DNA from 2 places in the Clostridium sp. CM037 genome. Region 1 is predicted to be linked to the other one. Evidence: a T-box and tRNA genes for the amino acid it is inferred to sense, from the RefSeq annotation. Region 1 holds a T-box; the other holds one or more tRNA genes.
The links. A T-box is a leader RNA that pairs with one kind of tRNA and senses whether it is charged. The one in region 1 lies ahead of asnS (asparagine--tRNA ligase), so its partner is inferred to be a tRNA-Asn.
Positions count from the first base shown of each region.

Region 2: it has a tRNA-Asn gene. The T-box ahead of asnS (asparagine--tRNA ligase) is inferred to sense a tRNA for this amino acid. The anticodon was not compared.

Region 1 covers NZ_CM143650.1:3,595,333-3,604,761, reverse strand. The annotation lists gene ACWJKP_RS17225 (YitT family protein) at 1-643, shown strand, start outside; gene ACWJKP_RS17220 (hypothetical protein) at 728-961, shown strand; T-box leader at 1,150-1,425, shown strand; gene asnS (asparagine--tRNA ligase) at 1,492-2,883, shown strand; gene ACWJKP_RS17210 (hypothetical protein) at 3,190-3,978, opposite strand; gene ACWJKP_RS17205 (hypothetical protein) at 4,209-5,528, opposite strand; gene ACWJKP_RS17200 (CbiQ family ECF transporter T component) at 5,542-5,763, shown strand; gene ACWJKP_RS17195 (DUF362 domain-containing protein) at 5,890-6,060, opposite strand; gene tkt (transketolase) at 6,476-8,467, opposite strand; gene ACWJKP_RS17185 (IS91 family transposase) at 8,887-9,429, shown strand, end outside.
Region 2 covers NZ_CM143650.1:352,520-361,948, forward strand. The annotation lists rRNA gene ACWJKP_RS01845 (23S ribosomal RNA) at 1-1,640, shown strand, start outside; rRNA gene rrf (5S ribosomal RNA) at 1,757-1,873, shown strand; tRNA gene ACWJKP_RS01855 (tRNA-Asn) at 1,879-1,953, shown strand; rRNA gene rrf (5S ribosomal RNA) at 1,994-2,110, shown strand; tRNA gene ACWJKP_RS01865 (tRNA-Ile) at 2,117-2,193, shown strand; tRNA gene ACWJKP_RS01870 (tRNA-Ala) at 2,199-2,274, shown strand; gene ACWJKP_RS01875 (IS4 family transposase) at 3,038-4,480, opposite strand; gene ACWJKP_RS01880 (ATP-binding cassette domain-containing protein) at 4,616-5,035, shown strand; gene ACWJKP_RS01885 (response regulator transcription factor) at 5,233-5,919, shown strand; gene ACWJKP_RS01890 (sensor histidine kinase) at 5,916-6,947, shown strand; gene ACWJKP_RS01895 (ABC transporter ATP-binding protein) at 7,083-7,748, shown strand; gene ACWJKP_RS01900 (ABC transporter permease) at 7,762-9,429, shown strand, end outside.

The DNA of each region.
Region 1 (9,429 bases):
TATCATTGCTAGAAAACTTAAGGGGAAAAAATTTGTCGGTAAATCCATGTTTGCTGCGGCATATCTATCTTTCGCGTTGTTTTATACAAGCTTTATACCGATGCCACAGGTCGATATTTTGTTGGTTAGTATATTTGGTGGAGTATTTGTTGGTATAGGCTTAGGGTTTGTATTAAGAGCATCAGCTAGTACTGGAGGAACTGATTTAGCTGCAAACATCATAAAGGTTTATTTAAAAAATATGCCAATAGCTAAAATTATATTAGCTATTGATTCGATTATAATACTAACAGGTGCTTTTGTATTTGGTGTTCAAAAAGCTATGTATGCACTAATATCTACTTATATAGTTAGTAAGGTTATAGATGGTATACTTGAAGGAATAAATTATTCTAAAGCGGTATTTATTATTTCAAATAGTTCTAAGGAAATAGCGGAAATATTAATGAAGGATTTAAAGAGAGGTGTAACAGGAATAAATGCTACTGGAATGTATACAAATGGATCTAAACAGGTGCTATATATAGTAGTTGGCAAAAATGAAATAGTACCTCTTCAAAAAATGGTTAAATTAATTGATGCCAACGCATTTATTACTGTTGCAGATGTAAGAGAAGTATCGGGAGAAGGATTTACAAAATAAAATACAAGTATAATAGGCAACATTTTCAAAGTATATTTTGAAGTCTTCATGTAAAGACTAAATTTAGAAAGGAAGTGATTATACATGGATGATAGATTAAATAGTAAACCTATTATATTTGACCACCCAGAGAAACTTACGCAGGGTGTATCTTTAGAAAAAGATGATGTTGTAGCAAAAACTTTCATTAATGAAGAAGATGGATGTGTGAAATGTAACATTGTTCTTGAAAATAAGGCTACTGGAGAAACGGCAAAGAGAGATGAAGTTATTGGTGAGATAGTTGAAGATGAAAATGAAGATGAAGAATTTGATTAAATAGATATACTTGTTTAAAAGAATTATAATATATATAATTAAGAGAAAAACTTAAGGGATGCCTAAAATGATTGAAAAATTATTTTAGGCATCTATTTTTATTATAAAAATATTTGACATTTATTATTAAAAATATTATAATTTTAATTGAATATAAAAATAATTAAAACATATACTAATATTTACATATAAAGACTGTGAAGAGAAGAGTAGATATAAAGGGGTAGTAATAGCGAGTTGGTGATGGTGAAAGACCAATACGAAGTTTATATCGAAGAACATCTCAGAGTTTCTAACCGAAATCTTTAAGGTAGTAGGCTTAGACGGCTCCAATCCGTTAACTGTTGGGCAGTATCAATTGTATAACTCGTATCAACGAATATATAATTATGTACTGATTAGATTGGTCATATTATATGACAAAACTGGGTGGCATAGCGAAATTATAGCCTTTCGTCCCTTTATTATTAAGGGATGGAAGGCTTTTTTTATTATTAAGGTAAATATAAAATTATAAGGAGGGCAATTTTATGGAAAAATTGTTAGTAAAACAAATTTATAGAGAAAAAGAAAAATATGCAGATCAAGTAGTATCTATCTCTGGATGGATAAGAACTTTAAGATCTTCTAAAGCGTTCGGGTTTATAGAAGTTAATGATGGAAGCTTCTTCAAAAATATTCAGGTAGTTTTTGAGGAAGGCTTAGAAAATTTTGCTGAAATAGCTAAATTACCTATAAGTTCATCTTTGACTATAGAAGGGAAACTTGTTGTAACGCCAGAAGCTAAGCAACCATTTGAGATTAAAGCTACTAAAATAGTTTTAGAAGGGATGTCAAATACCGATTATCCATTGCAAAAGAAAAGACATTCTTTTGAGTATTTAAGAACTATTGCACACTTAAGGCCAAGAAGTAATGCTTTCTCAGCAGTGTTCAGGGTGCGTTCATTAACTGCTTTTGCTATACATGAGTTTTTTCAAAAGAGAGGATTTGTATATACCCATACACCAATAATAACTGGTAGTGATTGCGAAGGTGCGGGTGAAATGTTTAGAATATCTACCCTTGATTTTAGCAATGTTCCGCTAGGCGAAGATAAAAAAGTTGATTACGCGCAAGACTTTTTTGGTAAAGAAACTAGCTTAACTGTAAGTGGACAGTTAGCAGCAGAGGCTTTTGCTTTAGCGTTTAGAAATGTTTATACTTTTGGGCCAACATTTAGAGCAGAAAATTCTAATACAGGAAGACATGCAGCTGAGTTCTGGATGATAGAGCCTGAAATAGCATTTGCGGATTTAAAAGATGATATGAAACTCGCAGAAGACATGATGAAATATATAATAAAATATGTTATGGAAAACGCTCCAGAAGAGATGGAGTTTTTCAATAGTTTTGTAGATAAAGGTTTAATTGAAAGATTAAATGGTGTTGTAAACGCAGAGTTTGGCCAGATAACATATACTGAGGCTGTGGATATTCTACAAAAATCAGGAAATGAATTCCAGTACCCGGTAACTTGGGGCTGTGATCTTCAAACTGAGCATGAAAGATATTTAACAGAAGAAGTGTTTAAAAAACCATTATTTGTAACGGATTATCCAAAGGAAATAAAATCTTTTTATATGAGAATAAATGACGATAATAAGACAGTTGCAGCAATGGACTTACTTGTACCGGGAATAGGAGAAATTATCGGTGGAAGCCAAAGAGAAGAAAGACAAGATATTTTAGAGGCTAGGATGGAAGAATGTGGTCTTAATAAAGAAGATTACTGGTGGTATTTAGAGTTAAGAAAATACGGCGGAACTAAGCATGCTGGATTTGGACTAGGGTTTGAAAGAGCTATTATGTATATTACAGGTATGAGCAACATAAGAGACGTTATCCCATTCCCAAGAACAACTGGGTCTGCTGAATTTTAACGACATTTCAGAAGGAAAGTCTCCCATTTGTATAAGTGGAAGTATAAATCTCCTTCTAAAGTCGTCAATGCATCTTCTGCGAAGCTGTTGCGGCTACGCAGGAGATGATTTAATAGTAAATTACAATATTTAAAAGTAGCTCACTATGTGTAGAACAACGGGTTCGGTTTTGAGGTGCATATGTAGTAATTAGCACATCAAATAGCATGTATTTTAATAATAGAATAAGCAGAAGGTTTAACTAACATTCTGCTTATTTTTATTTTTCGCTATTTAGTAAAAATTATGTTCATAATGGTGTTTTTTTTATGAGATTTTTCCTACCAAATCAGTTAGCAATACTGTTTCCAATTCTGCTATGAATAGTTCTGAATGTATAATAATCAATTCACCATGCTTATATCCTTCAAATTGTTTTTCCCGCAGTTGTGGAATGTATTTCTTCAAATTTTTAATAGATTTAATTGCCCAGTTTTCTGTACTTCCACACCAACATATTACTTGCACATTTGTATCCTTAAATGCTTTAGGGATATGCTGAACATGGTCAGCATAATATGCATTATAAATAGTATTTTTAGTTAGTCCTGAAAAGACTGAAGAGTTTATCATTTCTTCACCATAATCCTTTGAAGTGCTTCCAGTCATTAAGAATAAAATAATCGAATTTAATTTTTTGGGATTTTGTAATACTTTTACTCCGACAGAGGCTACCATTTTAGAAACGGGCTTCACAAACCAACTCGGGAATGGTACAAAATCTGGTGCGTCAATAATTGCCTTTTCCATTTGTATTCTTTGATTTGATAAGACTTCAACCAAGATATTTGCTCCCATTGATAAACCGTATGAAGCATAGATTTTTCCATTATGATTTTTCATAATATAATCATCAATCTCACTTGCTGTCTGTGTAATGGAAGTGAAATCTTTATTTTCATCTGGATTATGTCCATTATAGGCAGGGATAATCAAATAAAATTGCTCTTTCAACTTCTCAATAACTTGTCCAAAATTCTGTTTCCATGTACATGCCATTCCATGAAACATTAATAACTTTGGATTTTCTATATTGCCAAACTCATATACCTTCATCTATTTATTCCTCCTTCTTAATATCATTTGTTGCGTCTTAAAATACAATTGTTTATCAAAACAATGAGTATCTTTTATAATGGTTGTTATCCTTCATTATTTTATTAGATACCTAATACCATATTTATCACAGTTGATATAATTATAGTTAAGAAAGTCAAGTTTTATTATACTGGTATAGGTAATCTTGATTTCAAATATGTTATATTTACTTTTAAGAATTTTGAATTTTATTTGAAATATTTTATATCGTTTAAATCAAATTTTTTATTTGTTATACCCAATTTTTGAGTAGGGGTTAAGAGTTGTTTATCTAATGTTTTGTAAGGCATACAAAAATTATAGTATGTCCTTAATATTGTAATAGCATATTGTGCATATTTGGGGTTAAAATTAGCATAAACGTAACTTTTACATTCTCCTCTTGCAGTAGTAAATGGTCTCTCCAATATTGATAATCTTCGATGGATTTGTTGCATAAAAGAGTTTACTGCATATTTATTTACATTTATTAGCAACCTTGCTAAATGATCTGTATCGTAGTCAGAAACATTAGTTGTACAATTTATAATTCTTGTACCTTCATCAATAGATGGTAGTGAGTGTTTAAGAAGTCTGTTTACCCACACTGGATAACTATGCCCTCCATGCTCAATAATATTATGGAATTTTAACTTCTCCATCAGTTTTAAAATGGCAACATTAGTATCCGATATTTTGGTAATCTCATTTGTTTTCTTCCATTCTTTTAACAACTCTCTCGCTTCCACATATTCATTATAGGCTTCTTTATTTGTTTTTCCTTTTTCAACTTTACAAAGGAAATGTAAAGCATTGCCTTCCTTAATTTCAGTAGCAAATACTCTAAATAATGGTGTTATTAAGGAATTATCTTCATCCGAAACAAATCTCCACTTATTAGCCTTTACCATATTCTTAATAAGCCAGTAGTGGGCAAATGCAGTATAAGAAGATATAACATGTAATTCATTGATATAACTATCTCTGATATTAAATTTCCTGTATTTTTCTATATATTCTTCATATGATTGTGTATCATTCTCTGTTGGTGGGTGAGGACAGTATGAAAATCTATATCTTGCATTTTTACAAGCAAAATTATATAGATGGTCCTCTTTTAGCAATTTTGTATCAGCAGTTATTTCCTCCTGTGTTATGTTACAATCATAAGCAATATCTGCTCTGGAAATATACTTTGAATTTGAGTCTCCACTCACTACAATATGTGTTGGAAAATTCAATTCTTCTACATCATCATACCTTTCCCCACCGTTACCACGCCTTCTAATATTATTTAGACTATACACCATGTTATCGGTATTTAACCATATTCTTTCAAATGTGTGAGTTTCAAATGCTTTTCTTTCATGGCTATCTAAAAATTCAAGGTATTTCTTATAAAGCCATTCTAATTTGTTATAATATGTACTTGGGCTAATTTGTAGTATCTCAAATATGTTTAAGTTATTTGGCTTTAACAACGCCCATGGATGATATTTAAGAGATGTTTCAGATATTGCAAAAAGCATGGAACGTTTTATCATGCTTATTGAGGATGAATACGTTGTCTTATATAATGCCATAAAGAGTAGGAATGGATTCAGTAGTTTATCACTTAAAATTAAAAATACTGGTAAAATGGCAGGTCTTCAGTTTGTTAACACTATGAAACGATGGCAAGATATAAAAAATGCAATAAACACTAGGTGTTATAGGGGTAATATGAGTTATCTTCAAAAAAAAATTGATTATTCAAGAGGTTGAGTGGTATTAATATTATTGTATAATGGATGTTTATTATATTTTGGCTTGTAGGAATAAGTATAAAAAAATACAAGCTACTGACAAAAATCAGTAGCTTGTATAGTGATCATAAGATCTATGTTCTAATTAAGCTTCAACTGGAGCGCCTGTAGGACAAACACCTGCACAAGCTCCACAATCGATACAAGTATCAGCATCGATAACAAATAGTGAATCTCCTTGGCTTATAGCGTTAACTGGGCATTCAGGTTCGCAAGCTCCACAGCTTACACATGCATCAGTAATTTTATATGACATAATAATCAACCTCCTTTTTAACTAATTTACTACATAATATCATAATTGAGCTAATAAATAAAGAGTTTTTTAGAAATAGAAGATGGTGGAACATATGTAATAATTAATGGGGGTATTAGTAATTCTATATGGCATAATTATTTTGCTTATTTTTATATGTTAAATTAAATAAATATTTATATTAATAATTTATAAATGCTTTTAAAATACAATATTAAATAAACTGCATTAAATAATAGTTACAGCTAAAAACTAAATTTAAAACAGTTCATTTAATACATATGGTAGTTAGTAACTTTTAGCTGTATCTATATTAATGATGAGCTCATCTATCTAGCTGTGAGTTAATAACTATTAATAATATTATGTGTAAGATTTAAAAAATTATTCAGAATAAAATTATAACTTAATTAAATTACTTACGGAGCAATTTAATTGCTCTATTAACAACATTTTCTGTTGTAAAGCCGAATATTTTGAATAAATCGTCGGCTTTACCTGAAGCTCCAAATCTATCAATAGAGATTACATCTCCGTCTATTCCAACATATTTATGCCAACCAAAGGAAGAAGCAGCTTCAACTGCCAAGCGGGATCTTAGGTCTGATGGTAATATAGATTCCCTGTACTCTTTTGATTGTGCATCAAACAAATCTAAGGATGGCATACTTACTACTCTAGCTTTGATACCACGGTCATTTAATATCTTAGCTCCTTCATAAATAAATTCTACTTCAGAACCAGAAGCCATTAAAATTATATCAGGGTTTCTACCTTTTTCTTCATAGGTTTTTAAGACATAGGCACCCTTTAAAGCCTCAATTGAGGTTTCTTCATACAAAGGTAGATTCTGCCTTGTTAGTATTAATGCAGTAGGAGTTGTTTTTGAAGTCATTGCAGCATAAAAGCCAACAGCTGTTTCTCTTGAATCAGCTGGTCTAAAGACATTAAAGTTTGGTAGAGATCGCAAAGCTGCAAGCTGTTCAATTGGTTCATGAGTTGGACCATCTTCACCAACTGCTATACTATCATGAGTTAAAACATAAATTACTGGAAGACTCATAAGGGAAGATAATCTCATTGCACCCTTCATATAATCACTAAATACAAAGAAAGTTGAAACAAAGGGTTTAAGACCTCCATGAACATATATTCCATTTGCAATAGCAGCCATTGCATGCTCTCTTACTCCAAAATGAAGGTTAGTGCCAGTTCTATCTTCCATAGAAAAATCACCTTTGCCCTCCATATAGGTTTTATTAGAAGGAGCAAGATCTGCTGAACCACCTATAAGGTTTGGTACATGTTTTGCTAATATATTTATTATTGCGCCAGAAGAGTTTCTTGTTGCTGCTGTGCCTTCAAACTTCCACATATCTTGGATCTTAAGTAAATCAACAGAAAGTTCCCCGCTTTGCCATGCTTCATATTCCTTAGCAAGTTCAGGATTTTTTTCACTATACTGCGCATAAAGTGTGTTCCAAGTTTCTTCTTTTTCCCTAAGATATGACTTTACATTTTCCATATGATTAGTTACTTCATCGGGAACTGTAAATGGATCGAGGTTCCAGCCTAGGCATTTTTTCATTTCAGTTATATTAGATTCTCCTAGTGGTTCCCCATGTGCTGAGGCAGTACCTTGTTTTTTAGCACAACCGAATCCAATAATAGTTTTAATTTTAATAAATGTAGGTTTATTTAACTCAAGTTTTGCAGTTTCAATGGCACTACTTATTGCGTCCATATCATTGCCATCTTCTACATATAAGACCTGCCATCCATAGGCATCAAATCGTTTACCTACATCTTCTCTAAAAGCGATATCGGTATTTCCTTCTATAGTTATACTATTTGAGTCATACATTAAAATAAGTTTTCCAAGGCCTAAGGTGCCTGCCAGGGATGCTGCTTCTCCAGAGATTCCTTCCATATTACATCCGTCACCACATATAGCATAGGTATAATGATCCACAATAGTATATTCTTTTGTATTAAATTTTGCTGCAAGATGGCTTTCGGCTATTGCCATACCTACCGCATTAGCAATACCTTGTCCGAGTGGTCCTGTGGTAACTTCAACACCATTTGTATGACCATACTCAGGATGACCGGGTGTTAAACTTCCCAATTGTCTAAAATTCTTTAAATCTTCAATAGTTAGACCATATCCCAAAAGATGAAGTAGAGAATATTCTAGCATTGATCCATGCCCAGCTGACAATACAAATCTATCTCTATCCTGCCATTTTGAATTGCAAGGATTATGCTTCATATGCTTCGCCCATAATGTATATGCCATGGGTGCCGCTCCGAGCGGAAGCCCTGGATGTCCAGATTTTGCTTTTTCTATTGCCTCAGCTGATAAAATCCTTATAGTATCTACGGTTAGTTGTTCAATTTTACTCAATGTAAATTCCTCCTTGTTATATATCTTAATTATTATGATATTTTAAATTATTTATAATAGATGTATGTCCTATATTTAATATAAAAGATTACTCTCTGTATTGCAAGGATATATTGTTTTTTAAAAGAAGTTAGTTTAACGATATTTCAAAAGGAAAGTCTCCCTATTGTATAAGGTGGTCCAATTTGTAACAAAGAGAAGACTTCAGTGGGAGTATAAATCTCCTTTTGAAGATGACTTAATCCTTATCTTTATCTCCAAACATTTTTTTCTGGAACCTATACTTTAAGTTAACATCCTTGTTTTTGCAATCGCAAATTTCTTTGTTATATAGGAAACAGCTTGCGGAAACCGCTGTGGATAACATTCTAGCTAAAAAATAGATAGAAAAAATCAGATAAATATGAGATGATTAAATCATGAAAAAAAATAAGATTACTATAAAACAAATATTTGAAGATAATTATCCAGAGTTTTGGAAATTGAATAAAGAAAAGTATCCTGAAAAGATGAGAGAACATATGAATATCGAAGTAATGAAAATGATAGGATGTGGAGATATTTCATTAGGTTTTGTTGCGTATATATGCTTAAAATGTTTAGAAGTATTTAAAATAGGATTTACATGCAAAAGTAGATTTTGCAGTAAATGTGGGAAAAAGTACATAAGTGAATGGGTAGAAAAACAAGTAAACAAGATTTTAGATGTACCACATAGACATTGTGTGTTCACAATACCCGCTGAGTACAGAAAATATTTTTTCTGGAATAGAGAGAGTCTTAAAGACCTGCAAGACATGGTGTATGAGGTTATAAATGAGTTTGCAAATGGTGTAAACTATAAAAATAGAGAAGAATATCAAAAGAAGAAAAGGAGCAAAAAAGGAGGAGTACTTTGGCAAAGTGGAATGATTGGAGTAGTTCATGCATTTGGAAGGAATATAGGATTTAACCCTCATGTG
Region 2 (9,429 bases), 990 kb from region 1:
GAGAATGTTGGCATGAGTAGCGAGAGTTAAGTGAGAATCTTAACGGTCGAAAACCTAAGGTTTCCTGAGGAAGGCTCGTCCTCTCAGGGTTAGTCGGGACCTAAGCCGAGGCCGAAAGGCGTAGGTGATGGACAATCGGTTGATATTCCGATACCACCAATGGACGTTATTAGAAATGGGATGACGCAGGAGGATAAGATGTGCACACTATTGGATGTGTGTCTAAGCATTTAGGCGGAGCAAGCAGGCAAATCCGTTTGCTCTTAACGCTGAGATGTGATGGGGAAGGGAATTTATTCCTGAAGTATCTGATTCCACGCTGCCAAGAAAAGTCTCTATCGAGGATATTGGTGCCCGTACCGCAAACCGACACAGGTAGGTGAGGAGAGAATCCTAAGACCATCGGAAGAATTGTTGTTAAGGAACTCGGCAAATTGACCCCGTAACTTCGGGAGAAGGGGTGCCTACGTAAGTAGGTCGCAGAGAATAGGCCCAAGCAACTGTTTAGCAAAAACACAGGTCTCTGCTAAAGCGAAAGCTGATGTATAGGGGCTGACGCCTGCCCGGTGCTGGAAGGTTAAGGGGATTACTTAGCGCAAGCGAAGGTATGAACTTAAGCCCCAGTAAACGGCGGCCGTAACTATAACGGTCCTAAGGTAGCGAAATTCCTTGTCGGGTAAGTTCCGACCCGCACGAATGGCGTAATGATTTGGGCACTGTCTCAACAACACATCCGGCGAAATTGTAGTGCAAGTGAAGATGCTTGCTACCCGCGATTGGACGGAAAGACCCCGTAGAGCTTTACTGTAGCTTAGCATTGAATTTCGGTATTGTCTGTACAGGATAGGTGGGAGACTGAGAAACATGGGCGTCAGCCTGTGTGGAGTCATCCTTGGGATACCACCCTGACAGTACTGAGGTTCTAACTGGAGGCCATGAATCTGGTCACAGGACATTGTTAGGTGGGCAGTTTGACTGGGGCGGTCGCCTCCAAAAAAGTAACGGAGGCGCCCAAAGGTTCCCTCAGCGCGGTTGGAAATCGCGCGAAGAGTGCAAAGGCAGAAGGGAGCCTGACTGCGACACTTACAAGTGGAGCAGGGACGAAAGTCGGGCTTAGTGATCCGGTGGTACCTCGTGGGAGGGCCATCGCTCAACGGATAAAAGCTACCTCGGGGATAACAGGCTGATCTCCCCCAAGAGTCCACATCGACGGGGAGGTTTGGCACCTCGATGTCGGCTCGTCGCATCCTGGGGCTGAAGTAGGTCCCAAGGGTTGGGCTGTTCGCCCATTAAAGCGGCACGCGAGCTGGGTTCAGAACGTCGTGAGACAGTTCGGTCCCTATCCGTCGCGGGCGTAGGAAATTTGAAGGGAGCTGTCCTTAGTACGAGAGGACCGGGATGGACAAACCTCTGGTGCACCAGTTGTCACGCCAGTGGCATCGCTGGGTAGCTATGTTTGGAAGGGATAAACGCTGAAAGCATCTAAGCGTGAAGCCCACCCTGAGATGAGATTTCCCATAACTCGCACGTAAGTGCGGTGTTAGTAAGACTCCTGGAAGACCACCAGGTTGATAGGTTAGAGGTGTAAGCATGGTAACATGTTCAGCTGACTAATACTAATAAGTCGAGGGCTTGACCTAAATATATAATTAAAAGTAATGCGATATACTTCTTTCGTAAGAAAGAAGCAAGGCTTTGATCGTGAGCGAAAAGACTAATTCACTGTGCAATTTTGAGAGAATATTTATTTTCTCAATCTAGTGATTATGGCATGAAGGTAACACCCGTTCCCATACCGAACACGAAGGTTAAGCTTCAATGCGCCGATGGTACTGCAGGGGTGACCTTGTGGAAGAGTAGGTCGTCGCTAGGTAATGTTCCGCGATAGCTCAACGGTGGAGCACTCGGCTGTTAACCGATAGGTTGAAGGTTCAAATCCTTTTCGCGGAGCCATTTTTTTAAAATATAATAACATATGACGGATATTAATAAATCTGGTGATTATGGCATGAAGGTAACACCCGTTACCATACCGAACACGAAGGTTAAGCTTCAATGCGCCGATGGTACTGCAGGGGTGACCTTGTGGAAGAGTAGGTTGTCGCCAGGTAAATATGGATCTTTAGCTCAGCTGGTTAGAGCTACCGGCTCATAACCGGTCGGTCCGGGGTTCGAGTCCCTGAAGGTCCACCATATGTGGGGATATAGCTCAGCTGGGAGAGCACCTGCCTTGCACGCAGGGGGTCAAGGGTTCGATTCCCTTTATCTCCACCAAAAAACAGTCCAATACGGGCTGTTTTTTTTGTGGAGATAAATAAGTTGTTAGTAAAAAAACTGGGTTAAATCATCTCCTGTGCAGCTGTTGATTTTACTCCAAGATGTGATATTAACGATCTCAAAAGGAAATTTAGAACCCTATTGAAGCAAATAAAATATTTGATGAATTTCCTCTTAAATAAGGGGTAGGGCTCGCAAAGCGTAAATTTACAACGTTAAGCCAGTTATTTACAATTAGATGCTATTATTTTAATATTCTGAGTTAGAACTAATATGTAATAGTTCTAACTCAGATATATATATAACATCAGTGTAAAGCATTGATATATCTAGGGTTTAATCACTAAATGATAAAATTCTTATTTTTTTGCTCAAAATAAGTTAGTTAAAATACAATTATAGTATTGATAATACTAACTAAAATAGTAATAAAAAATATTTATTAACTAATATAAAATCTTTGAGAAAAACATTAAATTAACACTGGTATATTTAATATTTGCCTTAAATATATCACCATTTTGGTAACAAATGTCTTAACGTATAAAATCCGCGTTTCGCGGTTACTACCCCATAGCCATCAAGCTAAGCCATATTGAATATTAGTAAGTCATTATTAAATACTATATTTTACCATCGAAATTTATTTTGATAAATTTTAATGGTAAATTTTAAGTGTACAATAGTATTCAAACAATTTTAGGGTACACCAAAAAAAGCCACGTATATAGTGGGGCTTTTACAATTTTATCAAGTTGTTTTATGCTGCAACTTTAGCCTGCGATGATGTTAATTTATAACAAACTCCAAGAATATCAAAAACAGTTTTCTTATCCTTTTTATGAGATTTCAGACCATTCCTAACTACATTTTCAAATATTAATTTTAAGGTATCGAGAACTTTATTAGGGAATTTGATAAGCTCAAAATATAGACTATCAATATATTCATGAACTATTTCACAAGTTTTAATTTCACTGGCTTCAAGGCCTTTATTTTCTAAAGCTAAAGTCCTCATTTTAAACATTACAGCAGAGCTTATTAGTAGCAAAATAAGTTTTCCATAAAGCTGACATTGAAACCGTTCTATTTTAACTAACTTTACAACCTGTATACTAAATATGGATTTCCACGTTTTAAATATTATTTCGATCTGCCATCTTAAACTGTAAAACTCATGAACCTGCTTTGAACTTAAAACTTCTTCCTTAATATTCGTTATATAAATAGATATACCTAATAATTCAATCGTATTATTACTTTTTTCTATACCCTTTTTTTTAGCATTCTTCACAGATTTTTCTGTTCTTTTTTTCAATTGATCATTTGTTAGTTTATATAAAATAATCCTTGTTTTTAGCGTCTTTTCCTTGCCTACATAGACATCCTTAATTTCATAACGGTCCCCCTCGCCCATCTGTTTCATTATGTCAGAAATATAGATTCTTTTAAAAAGGCTTGATTTTTTAGGAGCACCATTCTTATAGTACTCTATATCCTTATTTTCTATATATACTGCTATATTAGGTTTGAGTCTTGATATGTAAAACGCTTCTCTATCTTCTATGTCCAAAAAATCTTCAAAGTTGAAATACCCAAGATCTCTTAAAATAAGATCCCCAGATTTGATAGTATCTCTTATTTTGCTCCCAAAAGTATTGTCGCTTCCTGAGCCAGCTCCTACTTGTATATTAAGAAGATTTCCAGATTTCAATTCATATTCTAGTTGTATTTTTACACCTGAAGCTTGAGAGCAGCCACCAGATCCAGGATAAATATCTTTATAGCTTTCTGGTACTTGAAAAGCAGTAGAATCAAGTATTCTTATTCGTTTGAAATGTTCATCCCATACACTTGGTATGCAAGTATTATTTGTTATTGTTTGGCGCAACAGGTTTTCAAAAATTTTCTTTAAAAATTCCACACATCTTTCATTTAAACGTTGATCTAATGCTTGATTAGAAATAACTATTCCTATTTTTGCACTAAGTTTTGTACATAAGGTAACAAGTGTATTATTCGCAACCTCTGCATCCATAAAGCAGCATAAGCAAACGAATTCCCATGCTTTAATTTTACCTTTTCTTTTCACAAAGCCTGTTACTCTAGCTATTTCTTCAATCTCCTCTTTTGAAAAGCATCTTTTAATTTCAGCTGCAAAATGTTTCATATCTTTATCCAATTTTAAGTTTTCTTCTATCATTTGTAAATTACCCCCATTGATGTGTTTTGTTATCTTTTAAATGATAACATTTTTACAAATGGGGGGCTTTATTTTTATAGACTTCCCTTAGCTTGATGGCTATGGGTTACTACCCCTATATATAATAATATTGTTTTGGGAAAAAGTAATGTATCAAAGCAAAAGGTTGAACTAGCATTAAAGCGAGCAGATATATACCAATTTGTTGATAATTTACCACAAGGTTGGAATACTGTTATTGGAGAAAATGGAATCCGTTTGTCTGGTGGCGAGAAACAACGGTTGGCAATTGCTAGGGCTGTTTTTAGAAATGCACCAATATTAATTTTTGATGAAGCAACATCTATGCTTGATAATGAAACTGAAAATACTATTATGCAACAGATTTTATCATTATTTAAGGATAAAACCATTATTTTAATTGCGCATAGATTGTCTACTGTAAAAAATGCGGATATTACTTCTGTTTTAAAAGGTGGTCATATAATTGAAGAAGGAACCCATCAACAATTAATACAGTTAAAGGGATTATATTATAAATTATATACAACTTAATATAAATATGAATACAATAATAGATTTTAATATTGATAACTCTTAATTTATTTAAAGTTTATGATGGTACTGAAGTATAGTAGGTACTTGCGCTATTCTAAAACTACTACTAAAATAAATTTATATATAATTGTATTTGAAAAATTTTGTAACGTTTCTGTTTTATAATAGAAGAAAACCTTCTAAGGAGTGAAATAATGAAACAGATATTAGTTGTCGAGGATGATACTTTATTAAACAAAACATTATCTTATAATTTAAATGAGGAAGGGTATGAAGTGGATTCTGCTCTAAACATGTTTGCAGCTATAAATTATGTTAATCAAAAGGAATATCATCTTATAATTTTAGATGTAAATTTGCCAGATGGGAATGGTTTTGACCTATGTCAAAAAGTTAAACTATTACATGAGAAGACTTCTGTGATTTTCTTAACATCTAATGATATGGAAAAGGATATGATAAAAGGTTTTGATTTAGGAGCAGATGACTATGTGACTAAACCTTTTCCACTAAGTGTATTTCAAAAAAAAGTTAAAGTGCTTTTAAATCGTCTTGAAAGGCCGCTTGAAACTGATTGTTATGATAATGGAGATTTATGTATTAACTTTTCTCAATTGTCAGCCAATCTAAATGGAAAAATGATTGCATTTACGCCAATTGAATATAGGACTTTAAAATTATTCACAGAAAACCCCAAAATAGTATTGACAAGACAAATTCTTTTAGAAAAGTTATGGGATTCTGAAGGAAACTTTGTAGATGAACATACTTTAACTACGGTTGTTAGCCGTATACGAAATAAAATTGAATTAGCTGATCATAAATATATTAAAACTGTATACAGTATGGGATACATGTGGATAAGTGGTGATAGGAAATGACTTCAAAAAAATTATCTGTTCGAAATATTTGCCTTTTTGTAAGTATAGGGATACTTATAACATCAATAGTTTTTCTTATCATGGCATATCTAATCACAGGCAATATTATATTGATTTTTGGAGGAATTATTTTTCTTTCATGTATATACATATGGATTGGGCTGCTTATATTTTTAGTAAGGAAAAAATTAATACTTTTTACTTCATGTATTGCCCAAAATTTAAAGAATATCACAAACGGTGATAATAACTTTGAATTTAATTCAGAAGAAGATACCTTGTTGTCACGAATTAATTATAGAATATCAAGATTGTTTGAAATTATGCAAGAAAGTAACTGTAGTGTTGCCAATGAAAAAGCTGATTTAGAAGAATTAATTTCAGATATTTCCCATCAAGTAAAAACGCCTATTGCAAATTTGAAAATGATTAATTCAACTTTTTTAGAACGTAAGTTACCAGAAAAAACACAAATTGAATTTTTGCAAGCAATGAATGGTCAACTTGATAAATTGGACTTCCTTATGCAGGCAATGATCAAGACTTCAAGACTGGAAACTGGAATTATAACCTTAGAAAAAAAGAACTGTTATCTTTATGAAACACTTGCATCAGTAATGGGTAACACTTTGTTTATGGCTGAAAATAAGAACATCGAGATTGTAGTTGATTGCACTACGAATTTGATGGTTTCACATGATAGAAAATGGACAACGGAAGCCTTGTTTAACATCCTTGATAATGCCATAAAATATTCACCTAAAGGTGGCAAAATTCATGTAACTGTTACAGTATGGGAAATGTATACGAAAATTGATATATCAGATAACGGCAAAGGTATTTCAGAAAAACATCAAGCTGAAATTTTCAAACGTTTTTACCGTGAGGATGAAGTACATGATATTCCAGGCATTGGTATTGGGTTGTATCTTGCCCGTGAAATTATCACCATGCAGGGTGGATATATTAAAGTAGTATCTAATTATGGACAAGGTTCAACCTTTTCAGTATTTCTTCCCAATAGATAAATTTAAAATTTTATAGCTTGCTTAATAACTTAAAAAGGTTACAAATTTATAACTAATAATTATTTATTGGTATATTTCTGTAACCTTTTAGTGATATTCTGTGATTAATTCATTAATTGGAAGGAAGGTTTTTATATGAGCATTTTAAAAACAACTAATTTGAAAAAATATTATGGTATAAAGCCAAACATTACAAAGGCATTAGATGGAATAAACTTTAATGTAGAAAATGGTGAATTTGTAGCTGTTGTAGGCACATCTGGTAGTGGTAAATCTACATTACTACATATGATAGGAGGACTAGATAATCCAACATCTGGTAGTGTTATGGTTAAAGATAAGGAGTTAGCAGACATGAGTGATGATCAACTTGCAATTTTTCGGCGTCGCAATATTGGATTTATTTTTCAGAACTACAACCTTATGCCAATGTTAAATGTATATGAAAATATTGTTCTACCAGTAGAATTAGATGGGGAAACTGTAGACAAGTCTTTTATGAATGAAATTATAAAAATGTTAGCACTGGAAGATAAAATTCAAAATATGCCCAATAATCTTTCAGGCGGTCAACAACAGCGAGTAGCCATTGCAAGGGCATTAGTTACAAAACCTGCTATTTTATTAGCTGATGAACCAACCGGCAATTTAGATAGCAAGACCAGTGCTGATGTTATGGGACTTCTTAGTATGAGCAGTAAGAAATTCCATCAGACAATTGTAATGATTACTCATAATAATGAAATTGCTCAGCTTGCTGACAGAATCATACGTATTGAAGATGGTAAAATAATGGTATAAAGGGGGTATAAATATGTTTCAAAATAATAATGGAAATTCTATTAAAAAGCTAACATGGAGTACTCTTAAATCCAGTAAAAACTCTATTGCAATTATAGCCATTGCTTTATCAACACTTCTATTTACAAGTATGTTTACTATCACAGGGAGTTTGCGAGCATCTATGCAAGATAGTGATATGCGTAAAGTAGGTACATCAGCTCATGCTGGATTAAAGCATTTAACACCAGAGGAATTTAAAAAGATCTCAAAGGACAGTATGGTTAGAGATATTTCATATTCTACCATTATTGGGAATGCAGAAGGTTCGCCATTTCAAAAGTTGCCCACGGAAGTAAGATGGGGTGAAAATAAATATGCAAAGTGGACTTTTAATTTTCCTACAATAGGAAAAATGCCCAATTCAAAAAAAGAAATGGCTACAAGCACTCTTGTTCTTGATAAACTGGGTGTTTCTCACAAATTAGGACAACAAATCAGATTAAGTGTAAAAACGGATTTTGGAACATCCACCGACCTTTTTACATTATCTGGTATATGGAGCGGTGATGATGTATCTTATAGGCAGACAATATGGCTTTCACAGCCATATGCTAATGAAATTGCACCATTTTTAAATATTCCTTCTGATGGCACTGTAAATCGTTCTAATGGATATATAGATAGCGCAATTATGTTTCCCACAGTTTGGAATATTGAAGGAAACATCAATAATCTTGCTAAGAAATATAATTTAAATGTACCAATAGGTATTAATTGGGCATATGATACTGCTCAAATTGATATTCAAAATATAGCAATTATTATTCTTGCAATAATGGTTATATTCGTGGCAGCATATTTGTTGATTTATAACATTTTTTATATTTCAGTTGCTCAAGACATTCGTTCTTATGGATTATTGAAAACAATAGGAACAACTTCAAAACAAATACGGAAAATTGTTCGCTTGAAAGCTCTGATTTTATCTTGCATGGGCATTCCACTAGGGCTATTGATAGGATGGCCTATCGGCCGTATTTTAGTTCCATATATTGTTAATATTTTAGGTGAAAATATGCATGTTATTACAACCGCTAACCCTCTAATATTTATCACTGCAAGTGTTTTTAGTTTGCTAACTGTATATTTAAGCTGTTGTAAACCAGCTATACTAGCATCAAAAGTGTCTCCAATTGAATCAGTGCGTTATACAGAAATAAGTTCAAAAGCTTCATTAAAAAAGAAAAGAAAACACACCCATAGAGTAGAAACTTACACAATAGCAATATCAAATCTGAGAAGAAATAGAAAAAAAGTTATCGTAGTTGTTTTATCTTTTTCACTCAGTTTGGTACTTCTTAATAGTACTTATACTTTTGTCCACTCTTTTGATTTTGACAAGTTTGTAGCTAGTACTAGTATATCTGATTTTTCAATTGCAGATACATCTATCATTAATAGCGTAACTCCTTTTAATACAAATGGCGTAAGTAACAATTTTATTGATAAGGTTAAATCATTAGCAGGACTTGAAAAAAGTGGAAATGTTTATCTTTTTAAGAATCACCAATCTTTCAGTAGTGATGCCTATACTCGTCTTAAAGGACAGATTGATTCAATGGACAATAAAAAAAAGATGGATATTATGAGGTCTCAAGCCATGGTAAAAAAAGTTTCAGTAGTAAACACTTTGGGTTTT